One region of the Streptomyces sp. NPDC025784 genome, then DNA from elsewhere that is predicted to be linked to it. Evidence: riboswitches for the same ligand, from Rfam matches in the RefSeq annotation. Region 1 holds a riboswitch; the other holds the start of a gene.
What was found. Region 1 has a riboswitch for cyclic di-AMP ahead of ACZ4IF_RS12295 (M23 family metallopeptidase). Riboswitches for the same ligand answer to the same signal wherever they lie in the genome.

Region 1 (7,501 bases):
ACCAGCCGGTGCGCGGTGTCGCCGAGCAGCTCCGAGGCGGCCCCGGCGAGCCCGAAGGACAGGACCGCCCCGGCCGCCGGGTCGATGACGGCGCGTACGACGGTGTCCACTCCACGCGGCGCCATCGCCTGCACGACGGGGCGCAGCTCCTGAGGCGTCCCGAACAGGTCGGTCAACTCCGTGTACGCCCGTCGCAATTGTTCTTCGTCCGCGAGGTCGAGCCGGACTCCTCCCAGGTCGGCGCGGTGCCGCAGGTGCGGGGCGGTGGTCTTGAGGGCCACGGGATAGCCGAGGGTGCGCGCGGCCCGCACGGCGTCGTCGGGCGTGGGCGCGGGCAGGGCCCGGCGCACGTCGATGCCGTAGCGCCCGAGCAGGACGCACGCCTCCTCCGTGCCGAGCGTCAGTCCCTCGCCCCGTGCGAGGAGGGCGTCGATCTGCGCGGCCGCCCCCTTCTCGTCGATGTCCTCGTACTCGGGCACCTTGCCGGGCTGGGCGGCGTCGCGTCGCCACTGGGCGTATCTGACGGCTTCGGCGAGAGCGCGGACGGCGCGCTCGGCCGCGGGGTAGGCCGGGATGAGGCGGCGGTCCGGCTCCGGTGCGGCTCCTGCTGCGCCGGGCGGACCGGGGGTCCGCGATGCGGGCGGGGCCGGGGCGGCGGGGGTGCGGGTGGCGTCAGCGGCTCCGGGAGCCGGGGCCGCGGCCTGGGGCGCGGTGCTCGCCGCCGCGGACAGCGCCTCGGCGAGTCCGCCGAGCTCGACGTGCACGACCAGCACCGGCTTCGTGGGGGCCTCGGCGGAGGCCGAACGCAGGGCCTCGGCGAGGGCCGCGTCCCGGGCGGACGTCTCCCCCACCGCCGGGATCGCCGTCACCACGACGGCGTCGCAGCCGCCCTCGGACAGGGCGTGGGCCAGCGCGTGCCGGAAGTCCTCCGCCGATGCCGCCGTGGTCAGGTCCAGCGGGGGCAGTGGACGCAGCCCCTGGGCGAGGCATGCGTCGTAGGTGAGAAGTCCCAGCGACTCCGAATTGCCGAGGATGGCGACTCGGGGGCCCTGGGGCAGCGGCTGACGGGCCAGGAGCAGCCCGGCGTCGACCAGTTCGGTGATGGTGTCCACGCGGATCACCCCGGCCTGCCGCAGCAGGGCGGACACGGTGGCGTACGGCAGGCGGGTGGGCCGCACGGTGTGGCCGAGGGGCGCCACTCCCCCGTGCCGCGCGCCCTGCACCACGACCAGCGGCTTGGCCGCCGCCGTCCGCCGGGCCAGGCGCGTGAACTTGCGCGGGTTGCCGATGGATTCGAGGTACATGAGGGCGACGTCGGTGTCCGGGTCGTCGTACCAGTACTGGAGGACGTCGTTGCCCGAGACGTCCGCGCGGTTGCCCGAGGAGACGAAGGTGGACACGCCGGTCACGCCGGTGACGCCGCCGCCGCGCCGGTGCAGCCTGGACAGCAGGGCGATGCCGATGGCCCCGGACTGGGCGAACAGCCCTATCCGCCCGGGGCGCGGCATCTCCGGGGCGAGCGAGGCGTTGAGGCGCACCTGCGGGGACGTGTTGATGACGCCGAAGGCGTTGGGGCCGATGATCCGCATGCCGTACGAGCGTGCCTGGCGCACCAGTTCGCGCTGGAGTCGGCGTCCTTCGGGGCCGCTCTCCGCGTATCCGGCGGAGACCACCACGAGTCCCTGCACCCCGTGCACCCCGCACTCCGCGACGACTTCGGGGACGTACGGTGCGGGGACGGCGACGACCGCGAGGTCGACGGGCTCGGTGATGTCGCGCACGGAGCGGTAGGCGGGGACTCCGTCGAGTTCCTTCTCCTGGAGCGCCTTATTGACCGCGAAGAGGCGGCCCGTGAAACCGGCGTCGCGGAGGTTGGCGAGGACGCTGCGGCCGACGCCGCCGGGGGTGCGGCCCGCGCCGATGACGGCGACCGAGCCGGGGGCGAGCAGCCGCTGCACGGACCTGGCCTCGGCGCGCTGCTCCCGCGCCCACTGGACGGCACGCGAGCGGTCGGTGGGTTCGAGGTCGAACTCCAGGCGTACGACGCCGTCCTCGAAGCTTCGCTTCTGGGTGTAGCCGGCGTCCGTGAACACCTTGATCATCTTGTTGTTGGCGGGCAGCACCTCGGCGGCGAAGCGGCGGATGCCGCGCTCACGGGCCACGGCCGCGATGTGTTCGAGGAGGGCCGAGGCGACACCGCGGCCCTGGTGGGCGTCCTGGACGAGGAAGGCGACCTCGGCCTCGTCGGCGGGGGCGGACGCGGGCAGGCCGTCGGCATTGATGCGGTCGTAGCGTACGGTGGCGATGAACTCGCCGCCCACCGTGGCCGCGAGACCCACCCTGTCCACAAAGTCGTGGTGCGTGAAGCGGTGGACGTCCTTCGCGGACAGGCGCGGATACGGCGCGAAGAAGCGGTAGTACTTCGACTCGTCGGACACCTGCTCGTAGAAGCTGACCAGGCGCTCGGCGTCATCGACGGTGATGGGCCTGATGCGTGCGGTGCCGCCGTCGCGCAGCACCACGTCGGCTTCCCAGTGAGCGGGGTACGCGTGCCCGTCCGGCGAGGTCTGCATGGGCCCCAGAGTACGGCTCGCGTCCGACAACGGCGCGAGGCAGTCTGTGGAGGACGGAAGCCGGATCGAGGCCGCGATCCGGCGACACTCGGGACGGGACTCCGGACCGCTCCGGGCAGTCTTCACGTTATGGGACACTGGTCTAGACAACCCTGAACACCTGAAGGGCAGCATCACATGGCTGAGCGCCGCGTCAACGTCGGCTGGGCTGAGGGCCTCCACGCCCGCCCCGCCTCCATCTTCGTCCGGGCCGCCACGGCCTCCGGCATCCCCGTGACGATCGCCAAGGCCGACGGGAACCCCGTCAACGCGGCCTCCATGCTCGCGGTCCTCGGCCTGGGTGCCCAGGGCGGCGAGGAGATCGTCCTCGCCTCCGACGCCGAGGGTGCGGACACCGCCCTCGACCGCCTCGCCAAGCTCGTCGCCGAGGGGCTCGAGGAGCTCCCGGAGACCGTCTGAGCGCATTGCCGGCGACGGCGGACTTCGCCCCGAGAGGCGAAAGAACGCCGTCCCGCACATCCGCCGAAGGGCTCGTCCGAGATTCTCGGACGAGCCCTTCACTTTTCCCGTTTTCGGGCAGCAGAAATAATCCCCCTCGAATTACTCCTCTTTGTATACGGCGCCCGTGTTAATGCCGCACGCCCGTCATGTTTACGGGATGTTGCGAAGTCCTCACACGTTCCGCCCGGTCCCCGCCGCCGGGAAAACGGAGCCGGTGCGCGGCCGTCGCACGCTCCGCGTGCAGAGCCGTGATCGACCGGGCCCGCTCGCTGTCGCCCCGCGCGACGGCGTCCACGATCCCGCCGTGCTCCGCCCAGGACTCCGCCGGGCCGGCCGGCACCTCCACGGTGTACATCCAGGCGATCTTGTGCCGCAGCTGGGCGAGCGTGGAGGTCAGCGCCGGACTGCCGGAGGCCTGCGCGAGGGTCTCGTGGAACCAGCCGCCCAAGGAGCGCAGATCCTCGCTGTGCCCCCTCCGGGCGCGCTCCTGACCTAGCCTGACCAGGCCCCGGAGCACCTTCAGATGGGCCTCGGTCCGACGCTGGGCGGCCCGCGCCGCACCCAGCGGCTCCAGCAGCATCCGCATCTCCAGCAGGTCCGACGCCTCCTGCTCGGTCGGCTCGGCGACACACGCGCCCGCGTGCCGCCGGGTGACGACGAAGCCCTCGGCCTCCAGAGTGCGCAGGGCTTCGCGCACGGGGACACGCGAGACGCCGTAGCGGCGGGCGAGCAGTTCCTCGGTGAGCCGGCTGCCGCGCTCGTAGACGCCCGCGACGATGTCGTCACGGATCGCCGTGCATACCGAGTGCGCCGGAATACGCATGACCGGACCTCCGCTTTAATGCCCGCGAAACGCCATCGATTGACGCCTGTTCAGTGACTCTATTGCAGGCAGCCGGAATTTCCGACGGGAGGCCGGAATCCATGGATATTTTTTGGACAGATGCCCGGCCGAAACGACGATGCCCCGGCTCGGTGAGCCGGGACATCCAAAGTCGTGAAGAAGTCGCGGAGCGGACGTCGGAGGTTCACACCGCGCGGGCGGCTGCGCGTCGGACGTCCGCGCCCCGCGGGCGGAGGTGCGTCAGACGCTCACACCGCGCGCGCGGAGGTAGCCGACGGGGTCCATGTCCGAGCCGTACTCCGCGGTCGTGCGGGCCTCGAAGTGGAGGTGCGGTCCGGTGGTGTTCCCGGTGGACCCGGAGAGGGCTATCTGCTGCCCCGGGGTGACCGCCTGGCCGACGGAGACACCGATGGACGACAGGTGGCCGTACATCGTGTACGTACCGTCGTGCATCTTGATCACGACCTGGTTGCCGTAGGCGCCGCCCCAGCCGGCCGTGACGACCGTGCCCGAGCCGACGGCGTGGACCGGGGTGCCGGACGCCGCGTGGAAGTCGACGCCGGTGTGGCTGCCGGAGGACCAGAGGCTGCCACCGGTCCTGTAGCCCGTGGAGACGTACGAGCCGGTGATCGGCAGGACGAAGGAGTTGAGGCGCTTGCGCTCGGCCTCACGGGCTGCGCGCTCCTTGGCCTCACGCTTCTTCTTGGCCTCCTCGGCGGCCCGCTTGCGGGCGGCCTCCTCGGCCTTCTTCAGCACCGCGGCCTCGTCGGCGGCGCGCTGCTGCGCCACGGCCTGCTCGTCGATCTGCTCGGCGACCGAGTCGCCGAGGGTGACGACCGGGGTCAGTCCGGTCTGCTCGACGGAGGTTTCCGCGGCGAGCGCGGGGGCGGCCAGCGCCCCGACGACGCCGGTGGTGGTGAGCGCCGCGACGCCTACGGCGTTCGTGGTGGTGCGCTTCACGCGGCTCGGACGACGATGCTTCCCGGTGCCACAGGTGAACGCCATGTAGGGGCTGGTCCTTTCCTTCCCTCTCGCCTACCGGGTTAGCTGACGGGTTCGGAGCAGGAAGGTCTCCTACGGACCCCCTCCGGGAGGGCGTCCGATTCACCCCAGGGACTGCGTATGGGTCCCCGGCTCCCCTGGCTCGCGCCGTACGGGGACTCGGCGATGGCTGTCCGGTGCCGCGGGCGCGGCGCATTGCCTGGCGAACAGCCGGATCGACGCTAGACGGGGCGTCTTTCAAACAACAAACGGATCACGGTTTTTGTAGTGCATGCCACAGGGCAGACAGGCAACCTCTCTACCAATACGGACAAATTGAGGAGGAAGTCCGGACAAAGCGAGGCCCAGGTGACGTATGCGTCACCCGGGCCTCCGGGATGTCGCGCCGCTCTACTCGGCCGTCACGACGGTCACTTCACCGATTCCGAGGGCCTGGACGGGCTCCTTGATCTGCTCGGCGTCGCCCACCAGGACCGTCACCAGCCGGTCCACCGGGAAGGCGTTCACGACGGCCGCCGTGGCCTCCACGGTGCCCGTCGCGGCCAGCTGCTGATACAGCGTCGCCTGGTAGTCGTCGGGCAGGAACTGCTCGACCTGGTCCGCGAGTGTGCTCGCCACGGCCGCCGCGGTCTCGAACTTGAGGGGCGCCACACCGACCAGGTTCTGCACGGCGACGTCCCGCTCCGCGTCGGTCAGACCCTCCGCCGCGAGGGTGCGGAGCACCTTCCACAGGTCGTCGAGCGCCGGACCCGTGTTCGGGGTGTCCACGGAGCCACTGATGGCGAGCATCGCCACGCCCGTGGTGCCCGCGGAGGACGACGGCGCGGCCCGCAGGACCTGGCCGAACGCCCGTACGCCGTAGGTGTATCCCTTCTCCTCGCGCAGGACCCGGTCCAGGCGCGAGGTGAGGGTGCCGCCGAGGCAGTAGGTGCCGAGCACCTGGGCGGGCCACACCCGGTCGTGCCGGTCGGCCCCCACACGGCCGATGAGCAGCTGCGTCTGGACGGCGCCGGGCCGGTCGACGATGATCACGCGGCCCGTGTCGTCGGCGCTCACCGGCGGCACCGGGCGGGGCTCGGCGGACGAGCCGGTCCAGGAGCCGAGCGTGTCGCCGAGCAGTTCGTCGACGTCGACGCCGGTGAGGTCACCGACGATGACCGCGGTCCCGGTCGCGGGGCGCACGTGCTTCTCGTAGAAGGCGCGCACGGCCGCCGAGTCGATGTTCTCGACGGTCTCCTCGGTGCCCTGCCGCGGGCGCGACATGCGCGAGGTCGACGGGAAGAGCTCCTTGGAGAGCTCCTTGGCGGCGCGGCGGGCCGGGTTGGCCGACTCGTGCGGGATCTCGTCCAGCCGGTTGCGCACCAGCCGCTCGACCTCGCTGTCCTCGAACGCCGGTGCCCGCAGGGCGTCGGCCAGCAGACCGAGCGCCTTGGGCAGGCGGGAGACGGGGACTTCGAGCGACAGACGCACGCCGGGGTGGTCCGCGTGCGCGTCGAGCGTGGCGCCGCAGCGCTCCAGCTCCGCGGCGAACTCCTCGGCGGAGTGCTTGTCCGTGCCCTCCGAGAAGGCCCGCGCCATGATGGTGGCGACGCCGTCCAGACCGGCCGGCTCGGCCTCCAGGGGCGCCGCGAGCAGCACCTCGACAGCGACGACCTGCTGACCGGGGCGGTGGCAGCGCAGCACCGTCAGACCGTTGTCCAGCGTGCCGCGCTCGGGGGCCGGGAATGCCCAGGGCTTGGCCTCGCCCGCCTGGGGCTGCGGGTGGAAATCCATGCTCGCGAGCTCGGTCACTTCGCCGACTCCTCGTCTTCGTCGGTGGTTTCGGCGGCCTGAGCGGCCTCGGCGATCGGCTCGTAGACGAGCACCGCGCGGTTGTCGGGGCGCAGCCGGGCCTTGGCGACCTCCTGGACCTCCTCGGCAGTGACGGCGAGGACGCGCTGCACGGCGGTCAGGGCGAGCTGTGGGTCGCCGAACAGGACGGCGAACCGGCACAGTTCGTCGGCGCGGCCCGCGACCGTGCCCAGCCGGTCCAGCCACTCGCGCTCCAGCTGGGCCTGCGCCCGCTCCATCTCCTCGGCGGTGGGGCCCTCCTCGGCGAACCGGGCGAGCTCCGCGTCGACGGCGGCCTCGATGACCGGGACCTCGACGTCGCCGGACGTCTTCACGTCGAGCCACCCGAGGGAGGGCGCTCCGGCGAGCCTGAGCAGGCCGAACCCGGCCGCGACGGCGGTGCGGTCGCGGCGGACCAGCCGGTTGTAGAGCCGGGACGACTCGCCGCCGCCGAGGACGGTGAGGGCCAGGTCGGCAGCGTCGCACGCGCGCGTGCCGTCCTCCGGGAGCCGGTAGGCGGCCATCAGGGCGCGCGCCGGGACCTCTTCCTCGACGACCTCGCGCAGCTGCTCGCCGATGACGTCGGGCAGCGAGCCGTCGCGCGGTGCGGGCTTGCCGTCGTGTCCGGGGATCGAACCGAAGTACTTCTCGACCCAGGCGAGCGTCTGCTGCGGATCGATGTCACCGACGACCGACAGGACCGCGTTGTTGGGCGCGTAGTACGTGCGGAAGAACGCGCGCGCGTCCTCCA
Region 2 (7,501 bases), on a different contig from region 1:
CACCGCCGCGACCTTCTTCGTCCGCGTGGTCATGTCACCGTTCGCGCATCCGCTGTTCACCGTGCTGACCGGCATCGGTTTCGGCGTCGCGGCGCTGTCCGCGGAACGCCAGCATCTGCGCCGCGTGCTGCTGCCCTTCGGCGGACTGCTGCTCGCCATGGGCATGCACTCCGTCTGGAACGGCTCCTCGACGTTCGGGGAGTACGGGTTCTTCGCGGTGTACGCCGCGTTCATGGTGCCCGCGTTCGGCCTGCTGACCTGGCTGGTCGTCTGGACACGGCAGCGTGAACTGCGCACCGTGCGCACGGAGCTTCCGGCGTACGCCGTGGCCGGCTGGCTGACCCCGGTCGAGCCCCATGTGCTCGGCTCCATGCGGGCGCGGCGGCTCGCCCGCGAGTACGCGGGGCATCACGGCGGGAAGGCCGCGGCGCGCTCGGTCGCGGAGTACGAGGCGTACGCGACGTCGCTCGCGTTCCTGCGTCACCGGGGCCGCCGCGGCCGTGCCGGCGCCGACTTCGTCGTGCGGGAGCGGGAGTTGCTCGACGAGCTGTGGCGGCGCAGGGAGATCGCCCGACCCGCCCTGGCGTACGCGGCGCGGGCGGTCGCGCCGCGCATTCCGGCACCGCCGTGGCCCGCCCACGCAAGCGGGTACGGCTACGGGTACGCCTGGGCGTACCCACAGCCCGCGGAGCAACCGCAGGGACCGCCGCACGGGAACCCGTACGGCCCGGTGGCCCCGTACCCCGCCCACAACCCCTACCGCACCTGACGGCTGCTCCCGTCAGGCGGACGCCTTCGTCGGGCCGCCGTCGGCGTCAGGCGGACGCCTTCGTCAGCTTCGCCAGCTCCTCTTCCGTGAGGACCAGGTCCGCCACGCCCAGCAGCGCCGGGAGCTGTTCGGCCGTGCGGGCGGAGGCGATGGGGGCCGCGACCGTCGGCTGGGCGGCCAGCCAGGCCAGGGCGACCGTGGCGACCGGTGCGCCGTGCGCCTCGGCGACCTCGTCGAGGGCGGCCAGGACGCGGATGCCGCGTTCGGTGCCGAGGTGCTTGCCCGCCCCTGCGGCGCGGGCCGAGTCGACGCTCGCGCCCGGGCGGTACTTGCCCGTGAGGAAGCCGGACGCGAGGGCGAAGTACGGGACGGCGGCGAGGCCGGCGTGGGAGGCGACGTCGTGCAGGGGCCCTTCGTACGTGTCGCGTGAGACGAGGTTGTAGTGGGGCTGCAGGGCGACATAGCGCGCGAGGCCCTCGCGGTCGGAGAACTCCAGGGACTCGCGGAGCCGCTCGGGGGAGATGTTGGACGCGGCGATGTGCCGCACCTTGCCCGCCCGCACCAGTTCGTCGAGCGCGCCGATGATCTCCTCGACCGGCACCTCCGGCTTGTCGAAGTGCGTGTAGTAGAGGTCGATGCAGTCGGTGCCGAGGCGGCGCAGGGACGCGTCGGCCGCCGCCTTGATGTTGGCGCCGGACAGGCCCGGGTACCGGGGGTGCTGGCTGACCTTGGTGGCGAGGACGACGTCGGCGCGGTTGCCGCGCTTCCTCAGCCACTTGCCGATGAGGGTCTCTGACTCGCCGCCCTCGTTGCCGTCGGCCCACGCCGAGTAGGAGTCGGCGGTGTCGATGAAGTTGCCGCCGGCGGCGGTGTACGCGTCGAGGACGGCGAAGGAGTGTGCTTCGTCGGCGGTCCAGCCGAAGACGTTGCCCCCGAGGGCGAGCGGGAAGACCTCGAGGTCGGACGGACCGAGCTTGCGGAGAGGTGTCATACCTCGCCCCAACACCCGTACCGGATGGGTGTATTCCGCATGCATCCGAGGACACCCGAACGCACCCGACCGGCAGCCCTGACGTCGGGGGGTTGTCGTCAGGACCGCCGGAGACCGATGCCGCGGAGGAGGTGGCGCCGCCTCGGCGGAGGAAGTGCGGTCGTGCCTCAGGAGCGGAGTCCCTCGCAGCGGGGCCGGCCCCCCGGCTCGGGATGAAACCCGTGGACCCGGGGCGCGCGGCCCTGGGTCGGGTGGAGACCCTCGGCCAGGGGAGATCCCCGGCGCAAGGGCGGAGACCCTCGGCCAGGGGAGATCCCCGGCGCAAGGGCGGAGACCCTCGGCCAGGGGAGGTCCCCGGCGCAAGGGTGGAGCACCTCAGCCAAGGGAGGTCCCCGGCGCAAGGGCGGAGCACCTCAGCCAAGGGAGATCCCCGGCGCAAGGGTGGAGCACCTCAGCCAAGGGAGATCCCCGGCGCAAGGGTGGAGCACCTCAGCCAAGGGAGGTCCCCGGCGCAAGGGTGGAGCACCTCAGCCGGGGATCGGATCCCTCGGCACGGGTGGGGAAACCCTCAGCCCGGGGCCGGAGCGCCTCGGCGCAAGGGTGGAGACGGTCGGCTCAGGGGTTGAGGCCCTTGCCCCGCAGCCACGCCATCGGGTCGATGGAGTCGCCCCCGCCGGGGTGCACTTCCAGGTGCAGGTGCGGTCCGGTGACATTGCCCGTCGCACCCACGCGCCCGATCACTTCGCCCGTGGTGACCTTCTGCCCGGCGGTGACACTGATCGACGACTGGTGGCAGAACCACAGCTCCGTGCCGTCGTCGAGGGTGAGGACCGTGCGGTAGCCGTACGCGCCGGCCCAGCCGGCCTCCGTGATGGTGCCGCCGTGGATCGCCTTGATGAGCGTCCCGGTGGGCGCCGCGAAGTCGAGGCCGGTGTGGTAGCCGGAGGACCACATGGAGCCGGCCTCACCGAAGGTGGAGGTCAGCGTGTACGAGGAGGTGGGCAGCGAGTAGCTCTTGGCGAGCTCGGCGAGGCGCTCCGCCTCGGCCTTGGCCTTGGCTTCCTCCTCCGCCTTCTTCTTGGCGGCGGCGGCCTTGGCCTCGGCGGCGTCCTGCTGCTTGGCGGCGGTCTCGGCGGCCTGCTTCGCGGCGGCGGTCTCGGCGGCCTTCTGGGCCGCGCTGTCGACCTGGTCCTGCTGCGACTCGGCCTGCTGCATGATGCGGGCACGCAGCGCCTCACCGGCGTCGGCGCTGCCCTGCGCGGCGTCCGCGCTGGTCAGTCCGGCGGTGGTGAGCGGGGTGCTGGAGCCCTTGGGCGCGCTGGATTCGCCGTCGGAGATCAGGGCCTTGGCGGACTGGGTGACCGAGGAGAGGTCGGGCAGCGAGATCGAGACCGGCGGCTTGCCGGGCGCCGCGGTGGCCATGCCACCCGCGCCGACGGCGGCTATGACACCGACACCGAGGACGGTGGAGCTGCGGGCGAGTCCTCCACCGCGCTGCTTGCTGACGCGGTGCCGGCCGCGGACGGGTCGGACGGAATCCGCGGTGGGATTCCACTCCTCCCAGGGGCCCTCGTCGTTGCCGTACGCGTAGCCGATGGACTGGGTTTCGTCCGGCGCGAACGAGGTTGGCTGGGCAGGCCGGTTGGACGCCACGTGGGCGCGCTCCTTTCCTTCCTTCTCGCCTACCGGGTTAGCTGACGGGTTCGGAGCAGGAAGGTCTCCTACGCGCGTCCCTCACGGATATGACCGCGAAGAACGCCCGATTCACCCCAAGTTGGTGGTTCCCCGGCTCCCTTGCGGGATTCGGCGCGTGCGCACGGAGCCGCCTCTTGTGACGGCTGGGACGACCGCGCTGCGTTATCGAACGTTAATAGACGCGGACCCCGGATTCCAAGCCGTTCGGATTGATCGTTAACGCTTTTGGCCTGGACTTTGGGGGCACCACCGCCGGAAACCGGGCGAGTTGACCGCACCTCGTAAACACACCTTCTCCTGATGGTGTGTCAGTCGTTATGCGGAGGGGTACGGTCCGGTCACCCCCGGTGACAACGATCAAGGACGCCGTACGGCGAGCAGCGCCATGTCGTCCGTCGTGCCGCCTCCCGCGTGCCGCCGGACCTCCTCGGCCAGGACGGTCAACAGGGCGTCGGGACCGGGGAATACGCGTCCGGCGAGACGCGCCGCCGGGTCGTAGAACTCCCCACGCCCGTCGCGCGCCTCGGACAGACCGTCGGTGTAGAGGAGCAGCGTCGCCCCGTGCGGGAACTTCTCGCACACCGCGCGATCGGGCCAGCTGCCCAGCTCGCCCATCCCGAGCGGCAGTGCCGGCGGCCCGCCGTCGAGCGTGACGAGCGTGCCGTCGGCGTGCAGCAGCAGGGGCGGCGGATGGCCGCGGTTGAGGATCCGCACGGCACATTCGCCGTGCGGGACCTCCGCGAGCACGGCCGTGGTGAAGCCCTCGAAGGCGTCGAGGCCCTCCCGTCGGGTGCCCTCGCGCGCCAGCGCCCGTTCGAGACGGCCGGCGACCGCCTCCAGGGTCGCCTCCTGCTCGGCCGCCTCCCGGAAGGCGCCGATCACGACGGCGACGGCGGCCACGGCGCCCATGCCCTTGCCGCGTACGTCGCCCACGACCAGACGTACGCCGTGCGACGAGTCCTGCACCGCGTAAAGGTCGCCGCCGATGAACGCGTCGGCCTGCGCCGCCTCGTAGCGTGCGGCGACCTCCAGGCCGCCGATCCGCTCGGCCGGTTCCGGCAGCACCGCGCGCTGCGCGGACTCGGAGACCTCCCGGACCGAGGCGAGCCGTTCGTCGCTGCGGCGCACGAGGACGTTGATGAGCGCGGCCAGGCCGGCGGCGGTCGCCACGGTGACGACTTCCGTGACCGCGTCGACGTGTATGACGATCCCGAGCCTGAGGTGGACCGCGAGGACGGCGACGACGGCCAGCAGGCCGGTGAGCGCCGTGCTCAGCAGCGTGTAGAGCGGCGCGGCCACCAGCGGGGCGGCGGTGAAGAACGGGGCGGCGGTGAACTCCCTCGGGGTCAGGTAGTCGTAGAGGACCCCGGCGACGACGAGCAGCGCGGGCAGCACCCGGACGAAGGTCCGCACGGAGGAGACCCCACGCTCCCCGGCGCCCGCCGGGCGGGACCGCCGGGTGTCCCCGAGGCCGGGGTCGGGCACGGCGTCGCCCGGCAGCCGTCCACCGGACCGGTCGTACGGGCCCGTGGCCGCCGGCCGCTCGCTTCCTGGTCGCCCCACCCGTCCAGATTTCCCGGCACGGGGGCGGGCAGCGACCGGTGTGGACCGACCGGGGGAATGCGCGAGGTCGTGCCCGGCCGCCGCCCGGGGCGCGGGACAAGGACGCGGGCCGACGAGCGGGAAGGGGTCGGGGAAAGACCAAGGGCCGGACTCGTCATTCCGAGTCCGGCCCTTGTTTCAGTAGCGGGGACAGGATTTGAACCTGCGACCTCTGGGTTATGAGCCCAGCGAGCTACCGAGCTGCTCCACCCCGCGTCGGTGAAACCAGTGTACGCCATCCGCGGGACCCGAAGCACACACGTTTCCCCGCGCCCCCGCCCGGCGTGTCGCGCGGGGCCGGGGGCTACCCGAGCAGGTGCCGGTTGGGCGCCTTCGCCCGCTCCTCGAACTCCGGCAGTTCGACGACGTGGACGCCCGCGGCGGCGAGCAGCCCGCTCCCGTCGGCCTCCGCGACGAACGTGTCGGGCTCGCGCCACGCTGTCACCACGCGCCGCACCCCGGCGTCGAGGATCAGCCGGGCGCAGGGGGCCGGCCGGGAGGCGCGTCGGGCGCACGGCTCCAGGCTGCTGTACACGGTGGCGGAGGCCAGCCGGGGGTCGGCGGGGTCGATCTTGGCCAGCGCGGCCTCCTCGGCGTGCACGACCGGGTCGTCGCCCTCCCGGGAGTGACCGCGGGCCAGCTCGGTGCCGTCGGCCGCGACCACCACCGCGCCCACGCTGAACGCCGTCTGCGAGGGCGGGCACTGCGCGGCCAGCTCGCAGGCGAGGGCCAGCCACTGCCGGTCCGCGGCACCGGCGAGCTCCCCGGTGCCCGGCGCCGTGGGGACGTACCGGATGAGGACGACGTCTCCGACGGCCCGCGTCTCCACCAGGCGCATCCGCCCGGGGGGATAGGCGCCCGGGCCGAACAGCCGCGGCGCGTCCGGCTGGCCCACGAAGAGCGGTGCGACGGCGAGTTGCAGCTCGTCCGCGAGCCCTTCCCGCATCAGCTGGGTGTGGACCCGCCCGCCCCCCTCGACCATGAGGCGGCGCACCCCCCGGATGTCGTGCAGGTGCTCCAGCAGCGCGCGCCAGTCGAGCTCGGGGCCGGTGGAGACGATGTCGATGCCGAGGTGGTCGAGTCCGCGCAGGGCCTCGGCCGCCCGGCCCGCCCCCTTGTCCGTCGTGTAGACGGCCTTCTCGCCGCCGGTGTGCCAGAACTGCGCCGCCGGGTCGAGGTCGCCGGAGCCGCTGACGGTGACCTTCAGCGGGTACTCCGGGCGTCCCGCGGCGACGCGTGCGGCGCGGCGCTCGGCCGAGTTGACCAGGAGCCGCGGGTTGTCCGCGCGGATCGTGCCGGCTCCGACGAGGATCGCGTCGCTGGACGCCCGCACCTCGTCGACGCGGTCGAAGTCGGCCGCTCCCGAGAGCAGCAGCCGCTCGGGGCCGGTGTCGTCCAGGAAGCCGTCGAGGGAGACGGCGGCGGACAGCAGGACGTAGGGATGGGGCATGGGAGACGCACCCTCCGGCTCTCGGCGGTTCGAACCGGCTCGCGGCGGCCCGGCCCGACTGGCTCAGTGGTTCAACTTTTAAACAATACCTAGACTGGCAGCATGACGACCCGCTGGCTCTCCCCCGCCGAACAGCGCGCCTGGCGCTCGTACGTCTCCGCCTCCTCGCTCCTGGAGGACACGATCGACCGCCGGCTCCAGGCGGAGGCGGGCATGCCGCACCTTTACTACTCCATCCTCGCCATGCTCTCCGAGGCGCCGGACCGGCGGCTGCGCATGACCGAGCTGGCCGAGATCCTGAAGATCACCCGCAGCCGGCTGACGTACGCGGTGACACGGCTGGAGAACGACGGGACGGTGCGCCGCGAGGGCTGCCCCACCGACAAGCGCGGCCACGTGGCGGCCCTCACCGATGAGGGCATGGCCGTCCTGGAGCGGACGGCGCCGGGACACGTGGAGACGGTACGGGCGGCGCTCTTCGACCATCTCACCCCGGAGCAGGTCGGCCAGCTGGAGGAGATCTGCGGGGCCATCACGCGGGCGATCCAGGGCGAACAGGCCGGGACCTGCGGGGAAGATCTGCCCTGGCGGCGGCGTTCTTCGTGAGGTCCGCGCGCGAGACGCGCGGACCGAGGGGCACGCGAGTCGCCGCCGGCCTCGGACCGCGCCGCACGGCACACCGGGCAACAGGCGACGCGAAACGCATTGCTTGAACTTTAAAGCATCATGTAGTGTCTCCCTCCGAGGGCTTGCTTCAAATCTGAAGCACCGTCTCGAACGAACCCGCTGGACGGAGAGACAACATGCGCGACTACCCCACCGCCACGGTGCGCACCCGCGTCCGCGTACCGCTGCGCTTCGGTGACGGCTACTCGGTCGACGCGGAGCTGGTCACCTTCCACGGCCTCGCCGACGAGCGGGAGCACCTGGCGGTCGTGCTCGGCGAGCCCGGGCCCGACCCGCTGGTGCGGCTGCACTCCGAGTGCCTGACCGG

Region 2: it holds a riboswitch for cyclic di-AMP, as region 1 does, so the genes downstream of both, ACZ4IF_RS09605 (M23 family metallopeptidase) here and ACZ4IF_RS12295 (M23 family metallopeptidase) in region 1, are expected to answer to the same signal.

What each region holds. Positions count from the first base shown of each region.
Region 1 is NZ_JBVHMN010000004.1:128,004-135,504, reverse strand. It holds gene ACZ4IF_RS12310 (bifunctional acetate--CoA ligase family protein/GNAT family N-acetyltransferase) at 1-2,573, opposite strand, end outside; gene ACZ4IF_RS12305 (HPr family phosphocarrier protein) at 2,751-3,032, shown strand; gene ACZ4IF_RS12300 (GntR family transcriptional regulator) at 3,202-3,897, opposite strand; gene ACZ4IF_RS12295 (M23 family metallopeptidase) at 4,159-4,923, opposite strand; cyclic di-AMP (ydaO/yuaA leader) riboswitch at 4,936-5,095, opposite strand; gene ACZ4IF_RS12290 (M16 family metallopeptidase) at 5,311-6,711, opposite strand; gene ACZ4IF_RS12285 (M16 family metallopeptidase) at 6,708-7,501, opposite strand, start outside.
Region 2 is NZ_JBVHMN010000003.1:22,341-29,841, forward strand. It holds gene ACZ4IF_RS09595 (PrsW family intramembrane metalloprotease) at 1-769, shown strand, start outside; gene ACZ4IF_RS09600 (aldo/keto reductase) at 816-1,760, opposite strand; gene ACZ4IF_RS09605 (M23 family metallopeptidase) at 2,376-3,413, opposite strand; cyclic di-AMP (ydaO/yuaA leader) riboswitch at 3,425-3,579, opposite strand; gene ACZ4IF_RS09610 (PP2C family protein-serine/threonine phosphatase) at 3,813-5,018, opposite strand; tRNA gene ACZ4IF_RS09615 (tRNA-Met) at 5,200-5,273, opposite strand; gene ACZ4IF_RS09620 (dihydrofolate reductase family protein) at 5,362-6,507, opposite strand; gene ACZ4IF_RS09625 (MarR family winged helix-turn-helix transcriptional regulator) at 6,610-7,113, shown strand; gene ACZ4IF_RS09630 (GTP cyclohydrolase II) at 7,311-7,501, shown strand, end outside.